DNA from 4 places in the Kitasatospora sp. MMS16-BH015 genome. Region 1 is predicted to be linked to each of the others. Evidence: riboswitches for the same ligand, from Rfam matches in the RefSeq annotation. Region 1 holds a riboswitch; each other region holds the start of a gene.

Region 1 (4,746 bases):
CAGGAACCCGCCGCCGACCCCGAGCAGCCCGGTCACCGCCCCGAGGCCGGCCCCGGTGAGGGCCGCCCGCGCGGGGGAGGTCGGGGCGGCGGTGGGTGTTCCGGCGCCGGCTACGGTGGCTCCGCCGACCGGTTCGTCCGGGGTGGGGTCGCCCGGTCCGTCGTCCGGTACGGCCTCACCGGAGCCGGCTGCCGGGCACGCCGCCGCTGGCGCGCCCCGGCGGGCGGCGGAGAGCATCCGCCAGGCGGCGGCTGCGGCCAGCAGGGCGAAGCCGGCCGTGAGCAGGGCGGCGGGCAGGCGGGCCGAGACGGCTCCGGCGGCGGCCGCCGCCGGGAGGCCGGCGGCGGCGAAGGGGAGACCGGTGCGCCAGCGGACCCGGTCGGCCCGGGCGTGGGCGAGCAGGCCGGTGAGGGAGGTGGTGGCGACGATCAGCAGGCTCGCGGTGCCCGCGTGGGCGGGGGAGAACCCGAGCAGGTAGACCAGGGCCGGCACGGCGAGCATGCTGCCGCCGCCACCGAGGCCGCCGAGCGCGAGGCCGACCGCCGCTCCCGCGAGCAGGGCCAGGATCAGGGGGGTCATATGCCCGGTCCGTCCGGGTATCCGGCCGTGGTGGCCGGCCGCGGACCGGGCTGGTGACAGTAGGGCGGCATGGGTTCGCTCCTGGCGGGGGAGAGTGCTGGGTGCGCTCTCGGTCGTGGGGACGGGTGGTTGCCGGGCCGGGGCGTCGGGTCCGTTCTGACGAGGAGCAGACGGGCTCGGCGGCGGGGCTTGGCGCGGGCCCGGCCGCCGCCGATAATACCCGTGGGGGTATTGTGAGAGGCAAGGGATACCCCACCCGGTATCTCACGGAAGCTGGAGTAGTCCCCTTGTTCTTCGCCCAGTACTACCTCGACTGCCTCTCCCAGGCCTCGTACCTGATCGCCGACGAGACCACCGGCCGCGCCGTGGTCGTCGACCCGCGCCGCGACGTGGACGAGTACCTCGCCGACGCCGAGGCGTACGGCTTCACCGTGGAGGCCGTGCTCAACACCCACTTCCACGCCGACTTCCTGGCCGGCCACCTGGAGCTGGCCGCCCGGACCGGTGCCTGGATCGGCTACGGCCGCCGGGCCGAGACCGAGTACCCGATCCGCCACCTCGCCGAGGGCGAGCGGATCAGCCTCGGCGAGGTGACCCTGGAGATCCTGGAGACGCCCGGCCACACGCCCGAGTCGATCAGCGTGCTGGTCCGTGAGCGGGCCGAGGACGCCGTGCCGTACGGGGTGCTCACCGGCGACGCGCTCTTCATCGGCGACGTGGGCCGTCCCGACCTGCTCGCCTCCAGCGGGGTCACCGCCGAGGAGCTCGGCCGGATGCTGTACGAGAGCGTGCAGGGCAAGCTGATGGCGCTGCCCGACGAGACCCGGGTCTTCCCCGCACACGGGGCCGGCTCCGCCTGCGGCAAGAACCTCTCCACCGAGCGCTCCTCCACCATCGGTGCCCAGCGGGCCACCAACTACGCCTGCGCGCCGATGGCCGAGCAGGACTTCGTCGCGCTGGTCACCGCCGGGCAGCCCGCCGCGCCCTCCTACTTCGGCTACGACGCCACCCTCAACCGGCAGGAGCGCGAGCTGTTCGACGCCGGGCGGGCCCACCGCCCGCTCACCGTCGCCGAGTTCCGCGCCGCCCGGGCGGCCGGGGCCGTGGTGGTGGACGCCCGCAGCCCGCAGGAGTTCGCGGCCGGCCACCTGCGCGGGGCGGTCAACATCCCCGCCGACGGCCGGTTCGCCGAGCAGGCCGGGGCCGTGCTCACCCCACAGGCCGAGCTGCTGGTGCTCGCCCCCGAGTGCCGGGCCGCCGAGGTCACCACCCGGCTGGCCCGGATCGGCTTCGACCGCACCGCCGGCCACCTCGCCGAACCGGAGGCCACCCTGCCCGAACTCGCCGACCTGCTCACCCCCGCCAGCCGCCTCACCGCCGACCAGCTCCGCACCGCGCTGGCCGCCGACCAACCGCCGCTGATGATCGACGTCCGCAGCTGCGCCGAGCGCGCGGAGGGCACCGTCGAGGGCGCGCTGCACATCGCCCTCAACGAACTCCCCAGCCGGCTGGCCGAGATACCCACCGACCGCCCGGTCGTGCTGCACTGCGCCGGCGGCCACCGCTCCTCGATCGCGGCCAGCCTGCTGCGCCGCCACGGCCACACCGATGTCTCCGACCTGCTCGGCGGCTACGCGGCCTGGGCCGCAACCTGCTGATGTCGTGCGGATCTTGCCGTTCCGCCGCGGATTGTGGTTAAGCTGACCCCGCAGCCGGTACGCCCCGTCAGCCAGACGGCGGCGTCGCAAGAGGGAACCCGGTGACGCCTTTGAACAGGCCAGTCCGGGACTGCCCCGCAGCGGTGAGTGGGAACGACCGCCGTCATACGCACTGGGTCCGAGAGGGCCTGGGAAGCGACGGCCAGTAGGTGACCGCCCTTTCGACAGGGCGGCCGTGCCCGCGAGTCCGAAGACCTGCCGCTGCCCGTGCGCGGCCTTCCGCGCGCGGCCAACCGGTGACCTCGTGGGCGGGTCGGCGCACATACCAGGCGGAGCCGTGCCCCAAGTGCCGGTGCCCGCCCGGTCGGTGACCCCTTCGCACCCTCGTCCCGTCGCCGGGGACCTGAGGATCCAGGCTCGCGAAGGAGAGTCCCTTGACCACGAACTCCGCCCCTGCCACCGCCGTGGCCACCGCGCACGGCTACCCCCGCCAAGGCCGCCACCGGGAACTTAAGCGGGCGATCGAGGGCTACTGGAAGGGCGCCGTCACCGCCGAGGCGCTGCTGGCCACGGCCGCCGAGCTGCGCCGGGAGAACTGGCGGCAGCTGGCCGAGGCCGGCCTCGATGAACTACCCACCGGCGACTTCTCGTTGTACGACCACATGCTGGACACCACGGTGGCCGTCGGCGCCATCCCGCCCCGGCACCGGGCGGCCGTGGCGGCCGACGGTCTGGCCGGGTACTTCGCCATGGCGCGCGGCACCCAGCAGGCGCCGCCACTGGAGATGACCAAGTGGTTCGACACCAACTACCACTACCTGGTGCCGGAGTTGGGCCCGGATACGGCCTTCGCCGCCGACCCGGCCAAGGCCGTCGGCGAGTACCTGGAGGCTCGCTCGCTCGGGCACACCGCCCGGCCGGTCCTGATCGGCCCGGTCAGCTACCTGCTGCTCGCCAAGCCCGCGCCCGGGGTGGCCGAGGACTTCCAGCCGATCACCCTGCTCGACCGGCTGCTGCCCGTCTACGCCGAACTGCTGGCCGCGTTGAAGGCAGCAGGAGCGGAATGGGTGCAACTGGACGAGCCCGCCCTGGTGCAGGACCGCACCCCCGCCGAGCTCAACGCCGCCGCCCGCGCCTACCGGGAGTTGGGCGGCTCGGCCGACCGGCCGAAGCTGCTGGTGGCGAGCTACTTCGACCGCCTCGGCGAGGCGCTGCCGGTGCTGGCCAAGGCCCCGGTCGAGGGGCTGGCGCTGGACTTCACCGGCCCGGCGGCCGGCAACCTGGCGGACCTCGCGGCCGTCGGCGGCCTGCCGGGCAAGCGGCTGGTGGCGGGGGTGATCGACGGGCGGAACGTCTGGATCAACGACCTGGAGCGGTCCTTGGCCACCCTCGGCACCCTGCTCGGACTGGCCGACCGGGTGGACGTGGCGCCCTCCTGCTCACTGCTGCACGTGCCGATCGACGCCACCGCCGAGCGCGAGATCGACCCGCAGATCGCCCGCTGGCTGGCCTTTGCGAAGCAGAAGGCCGCCGAGGCGGCCCTGCTGGCCCGGGGTCTCGGTCAGGGCGTCAGTGCGATCACCGCCGAACTGGCCGCCAACCGGGCCGACTTGGCCTCCCGTGCGGCCTCCCCGATCACCCGCGACCCGGCCGTCCGAGCCCGGGCCGCCGCCGTGGCCCCGGCCGACACCCGGCGGGCCCAGCCCTACGCCGTCCGTGCCGAGGTGCAGCGGGCCCGGCTCGGGCTGCCCCTGCTGCCGACCACCACGATCGGCTCCTTCCCGCAGACCGCCGAACTGCGCGTGGCCCGGGCCGATCTGGCAGCCGGGCGGATCGACGAGGCCGCGTACCGGGAGCGGATGGCGGCCGAGGTGCGCGAGGTGATCGCGTACCAGGAGAAGGCCGGGCTCGACGTGCTGGTGCACGGTGAGCCCGAACGCAACGACATGGTCCAGTACTTCGCCGAGCAGCTCACCGGCTACCTGGCCACCCGGCACGGCTGGGTGCAGTCCTACGGCACCCGGTACGTGCGGCCGCCGGTGCTGGCGGGCGACATCTCCCGGCCGCAGCCGATGACGGTGGACTGGTACCGATACGCGCAGGGCCTCACCGACCGGCCGGTCAAGGGCATGCTCACCGGGCCGGTCACCATGCTGGCCTGGTCCTTCGTCCGCGACGACCAGCCCGCGGCCGAGACCGCCCGGCAGGTGGCGCTGGCGCTGCGGGCGGAGGTGGCGGACCTGGAGGCGGCCGGTGCGGCGGTGGTGCAGGTGGACGAGCCCGCGCTGCGCGAGACGCTCCCGCTCCGGGCGGCCGGCCGTCCGGCGTACCTGGCCTGGGCCACCGAGGCGTTCCGGCTGGCCACTTCGGGCGTCCGGGCCGACACCCAGATCCACACCCACATGTGCTACGCCGAGTTCGGCGCCATCATGACGGCGATCGAGCAACTCGACGCGGACGTCATCTCGTTGGAGGCCACCCGCTCGCACATGCAGGTCGCGGGCGAGCT
Region 2 (4,746 bases), 5.1 Mb from region 1:
TCCCAGGCGGTGCGGTAGAGCGAACGGACCTCGGCCGGCAGCCAGGTGAGCTCGGCGACCGAGCCGTTGGCCTCGCGCAGCGCGTCGCGGGTCTGCGCGTCCCAGACGCCCAGCTCCTTGAGCTCGGCGACCAGGTACGGGTTGACCTGGAGGAACTCGCCGGAGAGGGTCTCGCGCTTGAAGAGGTTGGAGACCTGCGGCTCGATGCACTCGTACACACCGGCGATCGAGGCGATCGTGGCGGTGGGCGCGATGGCGAGCAGGAGCGAGTTGCGCAGGCCGGTGGTGGCGATCCGGGCGCGCAGGGCGTCCCAGCGCTCGGTCCACTGCGGGGCGGCCTCGAAGTGGTCGATGTGCAGCTGGCCCTGGGCGGCGCGGGTCTCGGCGTAGGCCGGGTGCTGCCCGAACTGCTCGGCGAGCTCGCTGGAGCGCTCGTAGGCGGTCAGCATGATGCGCTCGGCGATCAGGGTGGAGAGCTGCTTGGCCTCGGCGGAGTCGAAGTCCAGGCGGAGCTTGAAGAAGACGTCCTGCAGGCCCATCACGCCCAGGCCCACCGGGCGCCAGCGCGAGTTGGACGCGCCGGCCTCGGGGGTCGGGTAGAAGTTGATGTCCACCACGCGGTCGAGGAAGGTCACGGCGGTGCGGACGGTGGCGTCCAGGCGCTCCCAGTCCATGGCGGACAGCAGGTCCGTCGCGGTCGCGCCGGGGGCGACGTGGGCGCCGAGGTTGACCGAGCCGAGGTTGCAGACGGCCGTCTCGGAGTCGTCGGTGACCTCGAGGATCTCGGTGCACAGGTTCGAGGAGTGCACGGTGCGGCCCGGCAGTGCGGTCTGGTTGGCGGCGCGGTTGGAGGCGTCCTTGAAGGTCATCCAGCCGTTGCCGGTCTGCGCGAGGGTGCGCATCATCCGGGCGTACAGGGTCTGCGCCGGGATGGTGCGGACGGCCAGGCCGGCCGCCTCGGCCTTCAGGTACGCGGCGTCGAACTCCTCGCCCCAGAGGTCGACCAGCTCGGGCACGTCGGCCGGGGAGAAGAGCGACCAGTCGGAGTTGGCGTTCACGCGGCGCATGAACTCGTCCGGGATCCAGTGGGCGAGGTTCAGGTTGTGGGTGCGCCGCGCCTCCTCGCCGGTGTTGTCGCGCAGCTCCAGGAACTCCTCGATGTCCGCGTGCCAGGTCTCCAGGTAGACGCAGGCCGCGCCCTTGCGGCGGCCGCCCTGGTTGACGGCGGCGACGGAGGAGTCGAGGGTGCGCAGGAACGGCACGATGCCGTTGGACTTGCCGTTGGTGCCGCGGATCAGCGAGCCGCGCGAGCGGATGCGGCTGTAGGAGAGGCCGATGCCGCCGGCGTGCTTGGAGAGACGGGCGATCTGCGCGTAGCGCGAGTAGATCGAGTCCAGGTTGTCCAGCGGTGAGTCGAGCAGGTAGCAGCTCGACATCTGCGGGTGCTTGGTGCCGGAGTTGAACAGGGTCGGCGAGGAGGGCAGGTAGGAGAGCGCGCTCATCAGCGCGTACAGCTCGGCCACCTCGCGGACCGACTCGGCGCTGTCGCCGACGGCCAGGCCCGAGGCGACGCGGAGCAGGAAGTGCTGCGGGGTCTCGATCACCTTGCGGGTGATCGGGTGGCGCAGCAGGTAGCGGGACTGCACGGTGCGCAGGCCGAAGTACTCGAAGCGGTCGTCGCCCCGCTGGTCGATCAGCTCGTCCAGGCTGTCGGCGTGCTTGGCGACGAACTCGGCGGTGGTGTCGCCGATCAGGCCCTCGGCGTGGCCGACGCCGATCGAGGCGGAGAAGGAGACCGCACCCTGGCCGACGGCCTCGTCGGCGATCTCCAGGGCGAGCAGGCGAGCGGCCAGCTTCGAGTACTGCGGGTCCTCGGCGATCATCGAGGCGGCGGCCTCGACGGCCAGCCCGCGCAGCTCCGCGAAGTCGGAGCCGGCGTGGCGGCCGCGCAGGGCGGCGGCGGCGACGTGGCCGGGGTCGACCTGGGGGAGGTCGGCGCTGCGGTCGGTCAGCAGCCGCAGGAGCGCAGCACCGGGGTCGGTCTGGTCGTGATCGGCGGAACCCTGGGACGGCAGGGCAACTGCTGCGATGGTCAAGGCGCTCTCCTGGCGGCGGCGGAACGACGTATTCGTCCAGGACCATCAGGGCGCAGGGGAACGCGGCGCGGCGCACCCTTGCGAGCGCGCGCGTTTCAGACCCCCCGGCCCGCCCGCGAGGCCCGGACGTGACTCAGTGCTGCAAGGCGCCTGCGGGGAAGCCGTGTGCACACCGTCGGCAGGTCATCGGACTTGCGGCCCCGCCCTTTCGGGGATGCCGCTCACCGCTGCGGGGCAGTCCCGGAGTCGCACCGGGTTCCCCTGCTTCGACAGCGAGAGTGAGCATACATGTTGTGGCCGGGGTCGGATGCGACCCCAGATGTAGTGCCGCGTGTCGTGGTCAGGTGGTAGCGGGGAGCCACCGTACAGCCCGTCAGATCAGCTGATCCTCGAAGGTCAGACCATAGGTGAGCAGGTCGATCCCGGGCCGCGGCGCCCAGTCCCGCTCGGGGGTCCGGCGGAAGCCGAGCCGTTCGTAGAGCCGGTGTGCGGTGGTCATCGCGGGCCGGGTGGAGAAGGCCATCGCGGTCAGCCCGAGCTCCCGCGAACGGGCCATCGCGGCCCGCACCAGGGCCTCGCCGACGCCCCGGCCCTGGGCCGCCGCGCCCACCGCGAGCATCCGGATCTCGCCCTCGTGCGGCTCCGCGATGTCGGCCCACTCGGTGCCGCCCGAGGCGAAGGTCACACAGCCGAGCACCCGATCGGCGTCGTCGACGGCGACGAGGAGCTCGGCCTCCGCGAAGCGGCGGCGGGCGTCGCCGAGGAGGGCGAGGTACGGGCTGTCGGGCTCGGTGTGACCGCCGCCGACGAAGGCCTCGACGGTGACGGCTCCGGCGCCCTCGAGGTCTTCCTCGCGGGCGTGGCGAACGGTGATCTGCATCGGACCATTGTGCCCGAAGGCGTGTTCGATCCGGCCCGGGCCGTCGTCTGATCGGCCGGCTGGCTCGTCGGGTAGCCCGTCGGGCGGTGCCGGTTGTCCCGGCCGGTGCGGGCCAGCCGGTCGACGTCGCGGCCGACCAGGGTGCCGAGCAGGCCGAAGCCGCCGACCGTGCCGAACAGGGGGAGCAGCTGCGTGATCGAGGTCATGCCTCCAGGCTCCTCGCGGGCGGCGGCTCGGACGAGTGGCAGAAACGACCACTTGCATCGAAATCCTGCCAGTGCCAGGCTGGTCGGCATGGCAGCACAGCTGAACCCCCGTCTGCAGAACGTCGTGGCCGTGGTGCTGGCACCCGTCCACCCCTTCGAACTCGGCGTGGCCTGCGAGGTGTTCGGCCTCGATCGGAGTGACGACGGCCAGCCGGTCTACGACTTCGCGCTGGCCTCCGACCGGCCCGGGCCGCTGCCCACCCACGCCGGCTTCACGGTGGACGTGCCGTACGGGGTCGAGCGGCTGGCCGAGGCCGATCTGGTGATCGCGGCCGCCACCGGTGTCCGGGAGGAGTACCCCGAGCCGCTGCTGGCCGCCCTGCGGGCGGTGGTGGGCCGCGGCTCGCGGGTGCTCTCGATCTGCAACGGCTCCTACCTGCTGGGCGCCGCCGGGCTGCTGGACGGCCGCCGCAGCACCACGCACTGGCGGCACGCCGACCGGATGGCCGAGCGCTTCCCGCACACCACGGTCGAGCCGGACGTGCTCTACGTGGACGAGGACCCGGTGATCACCTCGGCCGGCACGGCGGCCGGGATCGACGCCTGCCTGCACCTGGTGCGCAAGCTCCAGGGGGCCGAGGTGGCCCGGGGGATCGCCCGGCGGATGGTGGTGGCCCCGCACCGGGAGGGCGGCCAGGCCCAGTACGTGGCCCGGCCGCTGCCGGAGTGCTCGGCGGATTCGCTGGCGCCCCTGCTGGAGTGGCTGCGCCACCACCTGGACCAGGAGCTGACGGTCGACCAGCTGGCCGCCCGGGCCCACATGTCCCCGCGCACCTTCGCACGCCGCTTCCAGCAGGAGACCGGCACCACCCCGCACCGCTGGCTCACCAACCAGCGCCTGCTGCACGCCCAGCGCCTGCTCGAATCCACCACCGAACCGGTGGACACCGTCGCCGCTCACTCCGGCTTCGGCAACGCCGCCACCCTGCGTCACCACTTCACCCGCTGGCTCGGCACCACCCCCCAGACCTACCGCCGCACCTTCGGGACGGCCTCCTAGAGGTGGCTCACCGAGTTCCACTGCTCGGGGCGCAGGGCGGTGCCGTCGGAGCGCCAGAGGGCGGTGGAGCAGTTGCCGACCGGGAGGAGGGCGAGGAGTTCGGGCTCGGTGAGGCGGTCGAGGACGTAGCGGAGCATCAGGACCGGGCAGTCGTGCGAGACGAGCAGGACGGGCCGGCCGGCCTCCTCCTCGCAGATGTCGCGCAGGCAGCTGCGGATGCGCAGGGCCACGTCGAGGAAGGACTCGCCGCCGGGCGGGCGGTAGTAGAGCTCGCCCATCTTGCGGCGGCGGGCGGCCTCGGCGGGGTGTTCCTTCTCGATCGCGGGCTGGGTGAGCATCTCCAGGATGCCGAGCTCTCTGTCGCGCAGGCGCTCGTCGTAGCGGATCGGCAGGCCGGCCGGGACGGAGCCCAGGCCGGAGGCCCGGGCCAGGGCGGTGCGGGCGGTGTCGGCGGTGCGCAGGTAGGGGGAGCACCAGACCGAGCGCGGCCGGTCGGCCGGCGGC
Region 3 (4,746 bases), 5.9 Mb from region 1:
GCGGACCGTCTCCGACCAGTCGAGCACCGGCGAATCCAGCACCAGCCCGGCGATCCGGTCCCGCCAGTCCGAGCGGGCGGCGGTCTGCAGCGCGATGGTCGCGCCCAGCGACCAGCCGTATAGGACCACCCGGCCCGCGCCCGAGTCGAGCGCCAGGCGGACGGCCGACTCCACGTCCCGCCACTCCGTCTCCCCGAAGTGGCCCATCCCGTCCGGGGAGGCCGGCGCACCCGCGTCACCCCGGTAGGTGACGGTGAGGGTCGGCAGACGGAGCGAACTCAGGGTGGGCAGCACCGGCAGCGCCTGCTCGCGGTCCGCGCCGGGGCCGTGCACCAGGACCACCCAGGTGCCGCGCACCCCCGGCGTGAGCCAGGCCGGCAGCGGGCCGAGCTCCCCGGCGGCGGTCGTCTCGGTGAACGGCAGGGCCAGAGCGGAGGTCGGGTCGCCCCGCAGGACGCGCGGGGTCAGGCGCAGCTGGGTACCGGGGGTGAGGGTGCCGGTGTCGGCGCGTTCCAGCCGGCGGGTCACGGTACGGGCGTCCTGGCCGACCACCTCGCCCACCACCGCGTGCCCGTCCTCGCCCCACTCCAGCGCGTACCTGCCCGGGCGCAGGGCCTCCGGCGTACGGGTCAGCGTGATCCGGCCGGCCGCCAGCTGCACCACCTTCAACACCGGCGGCGGCCCGCCGGGGGCCGGCAGCGCACCGGGCCGCACTGCCTGCTCGGACACCTTGCGGCCGAGCAGCAGCACCGCCGCTCCGGCCCCGACGGCGGCTGCGGCGGTGAAGGCGGCGGTCTGCCGGCGCATGGCACTCTCCCGGGGGATGGGGTGACGGGTGGTCCGTCGCCCAGTTCACTACGGAGGCCGGATTGTTGCCACCGTTGGTACGCCAGCTGGGGTTTCCAGGGGCGCGGGGAACGGCGCGGCCGACCGTGCACTCTGCTGCTGTCCTACATGGATGCCCAGGCTGCTCCCCTGATGGTGCAACTAGCGCTCTCCCAGAAGGTGCCAGAAGCGTTCGGCCAGCGGCGTGGTCGGAGCGGCGGCCGGGGTGCCCCAGTGGAGGGGGATCTGGTACTCGGACTGGAGGGTGGCCAGGGCGGCGGAGAGGGCTTCGGGCGGGGCGGGGACCAGGCGGGCGACGGGCTTGAGTTGGGCCTGCCAGCGGCCGTCCACGCAGCTGCGGAGGCGCTGGTCGAGTTCGGACTGACGGCCGGTCACGGTGACCAGGGTGCGGAGGGGGAGGTCGAAGGTGAGGGCGAGGGCGTGGGTCTGGTCCTCGTCGCCGGTCCAGCGGCCGGTGGCCTCGGCCTTCTGGTAGGCGGGGAGAGTGAGGCCGATGCGGGCGGCGGCCTGCTCCTGGGTGAGCTCGCGGGCGAGTCGGAAGTCGCGCAGGGTGGCGGGCGGGGTGCCCATCAGCTGGGCGGGCGGGCACCAGAGGGCGCGGGCCAGGGCGACGAACTCCTCCTCGGTGGGGTGCAGCTGGCCGGTCTCCCAGGCGAGCACGTGCCCCGGGAGCAGCCGGACGCCGTGGGCGGCCAGGCCCTCGGCCACCTGGTCCGGGGTGAGGCCCAGGCCGGCGCGGTGGGCGCGGGCTGCGGACGGGGAGAAGGGCACGGGGGTGGGGGCAGGAGGAAGCGGTCTGCGTCGCATGCCCCCTGACCGTACGGGGGCATTTCGGTCGTCCCCCAGCCGCTGAACGCACGAAGCCCGACCGCCGGGCCCGGACGGGCCCTGGCGGATCGCACAGCCCGGCCCCGGTGAGCAGGGCACCTGCTTCGGAGGTACTGACGGACCGTCGGGGGCATCCGGCGGGGGCCGCTGGTGACCAAGCCCACCGGGGTGGTTTGTTGACTCCCGGTCGGGGCGCGTGGTGGGATCTTTCAGCCAAACGGAGGCAAGCAGAGGAAGCCGGTGCGAGTCCGGCGCGGTCCCGCCACTGTCACCGGGCAGCCCGTTCAGGGCCCCGGGAGCCAGGAGACTCTCACCTCCGGTTCGTCGAGCCAGGGCGCGGACCCTGAGTGAGGACACCCGTCACCGTGGCGTACGTACCGCTGCCCATGCCCGCTGCGCAGTGCGCGCGTTGAGGCGGGGCACCGCCTTCGCCCTCGGCAGTGCGGCGGGCTATCTGGCCGACGCCCTGTTCGCCGACCCCCGGCGCGGGCACCCCGTGGCCCTGTTCGGCTCCGCCGCGCACCGCCTGGAGCGGGCGCTCTGGCGCGACCACCGGGGCGTGGGGGCGCTGCACACCGCCCTCTGCGTGGGCGGTGTGGCGGCCGGGGCCGTGCTCGCCGACCGGGCGCTCGGGCGCCGCCGGGCCGGGCTGGCCGCCGCCGCGACCTTCACGGTGCTCGGCGGCACCTCGCTGACCCGGGAGGCCCGGACCATCGGCGGCCACCTGCGGGCCGGCGACCTGACCGCCGCCCGCCAGCGGCTGCCGCACCTGTGCGGGCGGGACCCGAGCGGGCTGGACGAGGCGCAGCTGGCCCGGGCCGTGGTCGAGTCGGTGGCCGAGAACACCGCCGACGCCGTGGTCAACGCCCTGGTCTGGGGCGCGCTGGCCGGCACCCCCGGCCTGCTGGCCTTCCGCGCCGTCAACACGCTGGACGCGATGGTCGGCCACCGCTCCCCCCGCTACCTGCGCTTCGGCTGGGCCGCCGCCCGCCTGGACGACGTGGCCGGCTGGCCCGGCGCCCGGCTCACCGCGCTGCTCACCGTGGCGGCGGCGCCGGAGCCGCGTACGGCGTGGAAGGTCTGGCGGCGCGACGGCTCCGCGCACCCGAGCCCCAACGCCGGGCAGGCGGAGTCGGCCTTCGCGGGCGCGCTGGGTGTCCGGCTGGGCGGGACGCTGCAGTACGGCGAGCGAGTGGAACACCGGCCGGTGCTCGGCGCGGAGCTGCGGGCGGTGACGGTGGATGACGTGGAGCGGGCCTGTCGGCTTTCGCGGCGGGTCGGGCTGCTTGCGCTGGGTGTGACCGGTCTCGTTGGGGCGTTTCGGGGTGCAAGTCATTCCGGGAGAAGCGGTCGCCGGAAGGGTGTCTTCCGACTCGCGCAGTTCCCCGCGCCCCTGAAGGTGGCTGATGTACGACGAAAGGGAGCGGCGTGAGCGGGGCACTGCTGGTGGCGGGGACGACCTCCGACGCCGGGAAGAGCGTGGTGACGGCGGGCATCTGCCGCTGGCTGGCCCGGCAGGGGGTGCGGGTCGCGCCGTTCAAGGCGCAGAACATGTCGCTCAACTCCTTCGTCACGGCCGACGGTGCCGAGATCGGCCGCGCCCAGGCGATGCAGGCGGCGGCCGCCCGGATCGAGCCCGAGGCGGCGATGAACCCGGTGCTGCTCAAGCCCGGGGCCGACGGGCGCAGCCAGGTGGTGCTGCTCGGCAAGCCGGTTGCCGAGGTCGGCGCGCTGGACTACCGCGAGCGCAAGCCGGTGCTGCTGGAGCGCGCGCTGGAGTGCCTGGCCGATCTGCGCTCCCGGTACGAGGTGGTGGTCTGCGAGGGCGCCGGCTCCCCCGCCGAGATCAACCTGCGGGACCGGGACATCGCCAACATGGGCCTGGCGGTGGCCGCCGACCTGCCGGTGGTGGTGGTCGGCGACATCGACCGGGGCGGGGTCTTCGCCGCGATGTACGGCACACTGGCGCTGCTCTCCCCCCAGGACCAGCGGCACGTGGCCGGCTGGTTCGTGAACAAGTTCCGCGGCGACGCGCGGCTGCTCGCCCCCGGGCTCGACATGCTGCACCAGCTGACCGGCCGTCCGGTGCTGGGCACCCTGCCGATGCTCTCGGGGCTCTGGCTGGACGCCGAGGACTCGCTCGACCTGACCACCGTGGTCGACCGGGGGTCCGTCCAGGGCCCGTACGGCGCCGACGTGCTGCGGGTGGCCGTGGTGCGGCTGCCGCGGCTCTCCAACTTCACCGACCTGGACGCCCTGGCCCAGGAGCCGGGCGTGCTGCTGCGCTGGGCCACCCGGCCCGAGGAGCTGGCCGACGCCGACCTGGTGATCCTGCCGGGCTCACGGGCCACCGTGGCCGACCTGGCCTGGCTGCGCGAGCGCGGGCTGGAGGCCCCGATCCTGGCCCGGGCCGCCGAGGGGCGGCCGGTGCTCGGGGTCTGCGGCGGGTACCAGATGCTGGGCCGGGAGATCGTGGACGAGGTCGAGTCCAGGGCCGGCCGGGTGCCCGGGCTCGGGCTGCTGCCGACCCGGGTCGAGTTCGGCCGGGAAAAGGTGCTGGCCCGGCCGGTCGGCGAGGCGTACGGCGAGCGGGTGGAGGGCTACGAGATCCACCACGGGGTGGTGGCGGTTCTCGGCGGGGAGGCGTTCCTCGACGGCTGCCGGGAGGGGGCGGTCTGGGGCACCACCTGGCACGGCGCGCTGGAGAACGACGGCTTCCGCCGCGCCTTCCTGCGCGAGGTGGCCGAGTTGGCCGGCCGGGCCTTCGTGCCCGCGCCGGACACCTGCTTCGCCGCCGCCCGGGAGGAGCGCCTGGACCGCCTCGGCGACCTGATCGAGGAGCACGCCGACACCGACGCGCTGTGGAAGCTGATCGAGGGCGGGGTGCCCGCCGAGGGTCTGCCGTTCGTACCGCCGGGCGCGCCCCGGCCCCAGGAGAGCCTCAGGAGTGCCGAATGACTGACGTCCGATACCCGTTCACCGCGATCGTCGGCATGGCCGACCTGCGGCTCGGGCTGCTGCTCAACGCGGTCTCCCCCGCCGTCGGCGGGGTGCTGGTGCGCGGCGAGAAGG
Region 4 (4,746 bases), 600 kb from region 1:
TCCGGGTGTACAACCCGCTGAGTGGCAAGGCCGACATGGCGGGCAAGGGTTACTTGGTCGAGCTGACGGCGGCCGGGTATCCGGTGATACCCACGGCAGAGGCGGGCTGGGACGGCCTGCCGGAGGTGCCCGAGTACGTGGTGAAGCCGGTGCAGGGGGCGGATTCGATCGGGATGGCGGTCCTCCCGGCGGCCGAGCTGGAGCGGGCCGAGCTGGCGGGGATGCTGGTGCAGCCGAAGGTGGACTTCGCGTACGAGGTGTCCTTCTACTTCGTGGACCAGGAGTGCCAGTACGCGCTGTACGCCCCGGACCCGGCGGCGCGGTGGCTGCTGGAGCGGTACGAGCCGAGCGAGGCGGACTTGGCGTTTGCGCAGCGGTTCGTGGAGTGGAACGGGCTCCCGCACGGGATCCAGCGGGTGGACGCCTGCCGGACGGCGGCCGGGGAGCTGCTGCTGGTGGAGCTGGAAGACCTCAACCCGTACCTCTCGCTGGAGCTGCTGGACGAGGAGACCCGGGAGCGGTTCGTGGCCGCGTTCACCCGCTCGCTGCACGGGCTGCTGGCCGCCCCGCGCCCAGCGGCACCGTGAGCTCGGTGTCGGTGTCGTAGCTGCGGGCGGCGTCGAACTCGCCGGTGAGGTCCGGGAGGCGGCCCAGCAGGTCGTGGGCGCGGACCAGCTCCTCGGGCTCCAGCCGCCGGGTGAGTCCGAGGTGGGGGGACCAGCGGCCGGGGAGGTAGTACGGGTTGGGCTCGGGGGAGTCGGCGAGCAGCTGCCAGATCCGGTGGTGCAGCCGGACCAGCTCGTAGCCGGGGACCACCGACCAGGCGAGCACCCGGCGGCGGCTGCGGGCGCTGAAGGAGAGCAGGCCGGTGAGGCGGACGGGCAGCGGGAGGGATGCGGCCAGCAGCTCGTCGACCCGGGCCAGCGCCTCGGGGGAGAGGGTGCCGCAGGCCAGGGTGAGGTGCGGGCGGTGGCCGGCGTGGGTGTTGCGGGCCAGGCTTGGCACGCCGCCGTCGGAGAGCCGCTGCCAGACCTCGCGGACGGCGGCGTCGAACTCGGGGGCACAGGTGAGCTCCACGGTCTGCATGTGATCACCGTAGGGAGCCCGGGCCGAACTGACGAAGTATTTACGGCCGGGTGAGGGGAGAGACGGGAGGGAAGGGAGGGGAGAGACGAGCGAGGCCGGGGGACAGGTGGGGCGCGCGGGGGTGAGCGTCGCGTGGGGCCGAGGGGCCGGAGGGGCGGCGGGTGGCTGCGCTGCGCCGCGAGGGTCGGGGGCCCGGGCGGGCTCAGTCGCGGTGGCCGAGGACGCCGTGGGCCAGGACCTCGGCGATGGCGGTGTCGACCAGGCGGTAGCGGACGATCCTGCCGTCGCGGTCGCCGGCCACCAGGGCGGCGGAGCGGAGCAGGCGCAGGGCCTGGGAGACGGCGGTGTCCTTCATCCCGGTGGCCACGGCGAGGTCGGAGACGGCCAGCGGGCCGGTCTCGTGCAGGGCCAGCAGGATGGCGAGCCGGCCGGGGTCGGCGAGGAGGGAGAAGCGTTCGGCCCAGGCCCGGACGTGCTCGGTGTCACCGATGGCGGCGATGGCCTCGCAGACCCGGTGGCCGTCGATGGTCCGGTGGGTCGCGCGGTCGGCGGGGACGAGATGCATGCCCCTGATTGTCTCATCCTGAGCCGGGGCGGCTCCGGTGGGGCGTGATGTGCGACACCTGCACAGGTGTGCAGGCTTGCAGGTCATGGGCCGTCACCCCTACGGTGTTCCACGCCGTGGTGCTCGGGAAGCCGGTGACGGACCATCAAGGTCCCAGCCCGGAGCGGCCCTCGCCACTGTGATCGGGTAGTGCCCGCACCATCTCCGTACGAACCTCACCGTACGAACGGAGGGTCACTGGACGTCAGTCCGGGAAGGCCGGGTGCGGGTGCGCTGACCCGTAAGCCAGGAGACCGGCCACGGCACTTCACGAAGTGATCCACGAGGTGCTGGAGCGTGACCGCAGATGACCCTGCCCGAAATCAGTGCTGCCCCGGGTGCCGTCCCGGTGGCGGCGACCGCCCCCGCCGGCTTCCGGTGGAAGCGTGAGGACACCACCCGGACCGTCGGCCTGATGCTGGTCATCCTGGCCATGCACGTGGCGGCCTTCGGCACCCTGTTCTTCCTGGTGGTGCCGGAGAACTACAAGGTCGGCACCCAGGTGTTCGGGGTGGGCCTCGGCATCACCGCGTACACCCTGGGCATGCGGCACGCCTTCGACGCCGACCACATAGCCGTGATCGACAACACCACCCGCAAGCTGATGGCGGACGGCAAGCGGCCGGTCTCGGTGGGCTTCTGGTTCGCGCTGGGCCACTCCACCATGGTCGTGGTGATGGCCGGCCTGGTGGCCGGCGGTGCCGCGCTGGCCGGCACGCTGATGGACGACGAGTCGACCACCCACAAGGTGCTCGGGATGATCGGGACGACCACCTCGGGGGCCTTCCTCTACCTGATCGCCGCGCTCAACCTGGCCGCGCTCACCGGCATCATGCGGGTCTTCCGGGCGATGCGGGCCGGGCAGTACGACGAGCAGGAGCTGGAGCAGCACCTCAACTCGCGCGGCTTCATGAACCGCGTCCTCGGCCGGGCCACCCGTTCGATCACCCGCCCGGGCCAGATGTACCCGGTCGGGATGCTGCTCGGCCTCGGCTTCGACACCGCGACCGAGGTGACCCTGATGGTGATGGCCGGCTCCGGCGCGGCGGCCGGGCTGCCCTGGTACGCGATCGTCTGCCTGCCGCTGCTGTTCGCCTCCGGGATGAGCCTGTTCGACACCCTGGACGGCACCTTCATGAACTTCGCCTACCAGTGGGCCTTCTCCAACCCGGTCCGCAAGGTCTACTACAACCTGACCATCACCGGGCTCTCCATCGCCGTCGCCTTCGTGATCGGCACCATCGAGCTGGTCTCGGTGGCGCACGACAAGTTCGACCTGACCGACCCGGTGTCCGGCTGGATCTCCGAGCTGAGCCTGGACAACGTGGGCTTCGCGATCGTCGGCCTGTTCGTGGTGGTCTGGGCGCTGGCGATCGGCTACTGGAAGCTGGCCAAGGTGGACCGCAGGTGGGCCGGCAAGACCTCCTGACCGGGTGCGCCTGACAGGCGGGGTGCGGCGGGGCTCCGTAGGCTCGTGAGCATGGCTGATGCGTACCTGGCCCGGCGTGAGCGGTTGCGCGAGCACTGTAGTGCCCTCGGGGCGGACGCCTCCCTGGTCACCCGGGCCGCCAACGTCCGGTACCTGACCGGCTGCTCCCCCTGCGGTGCGACGCTGCTGCTGACCCGGGAGCGCGCGCTGCTGGCGCTGCCCGAGGACCTGCCGCCGGACGACACCGGCGAGCACCTGCTCGACCCGGAGGTGGCCCGGCTGCCGGTGGCCGCCGGGGAGGACTCGGCGCTGGTGGCCGCCGAGGCCGCCGGCCGGCTGCGGGTGGCCGACCTCGCGGTGGAGGAGCACGACCTCACGGTGACCCGGCACCGGGCAGTGGCCGGGCTGGCCGAGGGCATCCGGCTGACCGACCTCGGCGAGGCGGTGGAGCGGCTGCGGGTGGTCAAGGACGAGCACGAGATCGCCGACCTGCGGATCGCCGCCGAGATCGCCGACCAGGCGCTCGGCGAGCTGCTCGAATCCATCCTGGTCGGCCGCACCGAGCGGCACCTGGCGATGGAGCTGGAGCGCCGGATGATCGACCACGGCGCCGACCGGGCCGCCTTCCCGGTCTCGGTGGGCACCGGCAGCCACTCCGGCCAGGAGGCGCACCAGCCCACCGACCGCCGGGTGGAGGAGGGCGACTTCCTGACCGTGGTGCTCGGCGCCCAGTACCGGGGCTACGGCGTCTCCACCGCCCGGACCTTCGTGATCGGCGCGGCCCCCGCGCCCTGGCAGGTCGAGCTGCACAGGCTGGTCTTCCGCGCCCAGCGCGCCGCCCGGGAGGCGCTCGGTCCCGGCGTGGCGCAGCACGCGCCGGACCAGGCGGCCCGGGAGATCCTGCAAGCCGCGGGCCACCAGGACACGTCCGTACACCCACTCGGCCACGGCATCGGCCTGGAGATCAGGGAGGCGCCGCGTCTGGGCCCCGCGGACATGGGTAAACTGGACAACCGCGTGCCGGTCACCGTCGGCCCAGGGGTGCACATCCCGGGCAAGGGCGGGGTCCGGATCGAGGACACCCTCGTGGTGCGCCCCCTCGAAGAGGGCGGGCCCGAGCTGCTCACCATCACCACCAAGGAGCTCCTCGCCCTGTGAACCGCCCCGGCGGGAGCAGGCCGCACCCCTTGGTTCCTTGACAGCTATATCAGGAGTAAGTGCGCCCGTGGCTTCCACGAACGATCTCAAGAACGGCATGGTCCTCAAGCTGGAGGGCGGCAAGCTGTGGTCCGTCGTCGAGTTCCAGCACGTCAAGCCCGGTAAGGGCCCGGCCTTCGTGCGCACGAAGCTCAAGGAGGTCCTGACCGGCAAGGTCGTCGACAAGACCTTCAACGCGGGCACCAAGGTCGAGACCGCCAACGTCGACAAGCGCGGCATGCAGTTCTCGTACAAGGACGGCGAGAACTTCGTGTTCATGGACACGGACACCTACGACCAGATCACCATCGAGCCGTCGGTCGTCGGCGACGCCGCCAAGTACCTGCTCGAGGGCTTCGAGGCCCTGGTCGCCATGTACGAGGGCTCCGCCATCTACATCGAGCTCCCGGCCTCCGTCGAGCTGGTCATC

The links. Region 1 has a riboswitch for cobalamin ahead of metE (5-methyltetrahydropteroyltriglutamate--homocysteine S-methyltransferase). Riboswitches for the same ligand answer to the same signal wherever they lie in the genome.
Region 2: another riboswitch for cobalamin. It lies ahead of CFP65_RS24655 (ribonucleoside-diphosphate reductase subunit alpha); the one in region 1 lies ahead of metE (5-methyltetrahydropteroyltriglutamate--homocysteine S-methyltransferase).
Region 3: another riboswitch for cobalamin. It lies ahead of CFP65_RS28085 (cobalamin biosynthesis protein); the one in region 1 lies ahead of metE (5-methyltetrahydropteroyltriglutamate--homocysteine S-methyltransferase).
Region 4: another riboswitch for cobalamin. It lies ahead of CFP65_RS05165 (HoxN/HupN/NixA family nickel/cobalt transporter); the one in region 1 lies ahead of metE (5-methyltetrahydropteroyltriglutamate--homocysteine S-methyltransferase).

The regions. Positions count from the first base shown of each region.
Region 1 is NZ_CP025394.1:593,383-598,128, reverse strand. It holds gene CFP65_RS02665 (sulfite exporter TauE/SafE family protein) at 1-579, opposite strand, end outside; gene CFP65_RS02660 (rhodanese-like domain-containing protein) at 867-2,237, shown strand; cobalamin riboswitch at 2,326-2,494, shown strand; gene metE (5-methyltetrahydropteroyltriglutamate--homocysteine S-methyltransferase) at 2,672-4,746, shown strand, end outside.
Region 2 is NZ_CP025394.1:5,698,390-5,703,135, forward strand. It holds gene CFP65_RS24655 (ribonucleoside-diphosphate reductase subunit alpha) at 1-2,096, opposite strand, end outside; cobalamin riboswitch at 2,256-2,413, opposite strand; gene CFP65_RS24660 (GNAT family N-acetyltransferase) at 2,470-2,976, opposite strand; gene CFP65_RS24665 (helix-turn-helix domain-containing protein) at 3,271-4,242, shown strand; gene CFP65_RS24670 (histidine phosphatase family protein) at 4,239-4,746, opposite strand, start outside.
Region 3 is NZ_CP025394.1:6,527,317-6,532,062, reverse strand. It holds gene CFP65_RS28095 (S9 family peptidase) at 1-807, opposite strand, end outside; gene CFP65_RS28090 (helix-turn-helix transcriptional regulator) at 988-1,653, opposite strand; cobalamin riboswitch at 1,858-2,004, shown strand; gene CFP65_RS28085 (cobalamin biosynthesis protein) at 2,084-3,106, shown strand; gene CFP65_RS28080 (cobyric acid synthase) at 3,103-4,632, shown strand; gene CFP65_RS28075 (putative cobaltochelatase) at 4,629-4,746, shown strand, end outside.
Region 4 is NZ_CP025394.1:1,197,537-1,202,282, reverse strand. It holds gene CFP65_RS40130 (hypothetical protein) at 1-587, shown strand, start outside; gene CFP65_RS05175 (2'-5' RNA ligase family protein) at 535-1,086, opposite strand; gene CFP65_RS05170 (metalloregulator ArsR/SmtB family transcription factor) at 1,289-1,651, opposite strand; cobalamin riboswitch at 1,752-1,968, shown strand; gene CFP65_RS05165 (HoxN/HupN/NixA family nickel/cobalt transporter) at 1,998-3,119, shown strand; gene CFP65_RS05160 (aminopeptidase P family protein) at 3,171-4,277, shown strand; gene efp (elongation factor P) at 4,345-4,746, shown strand, end outside.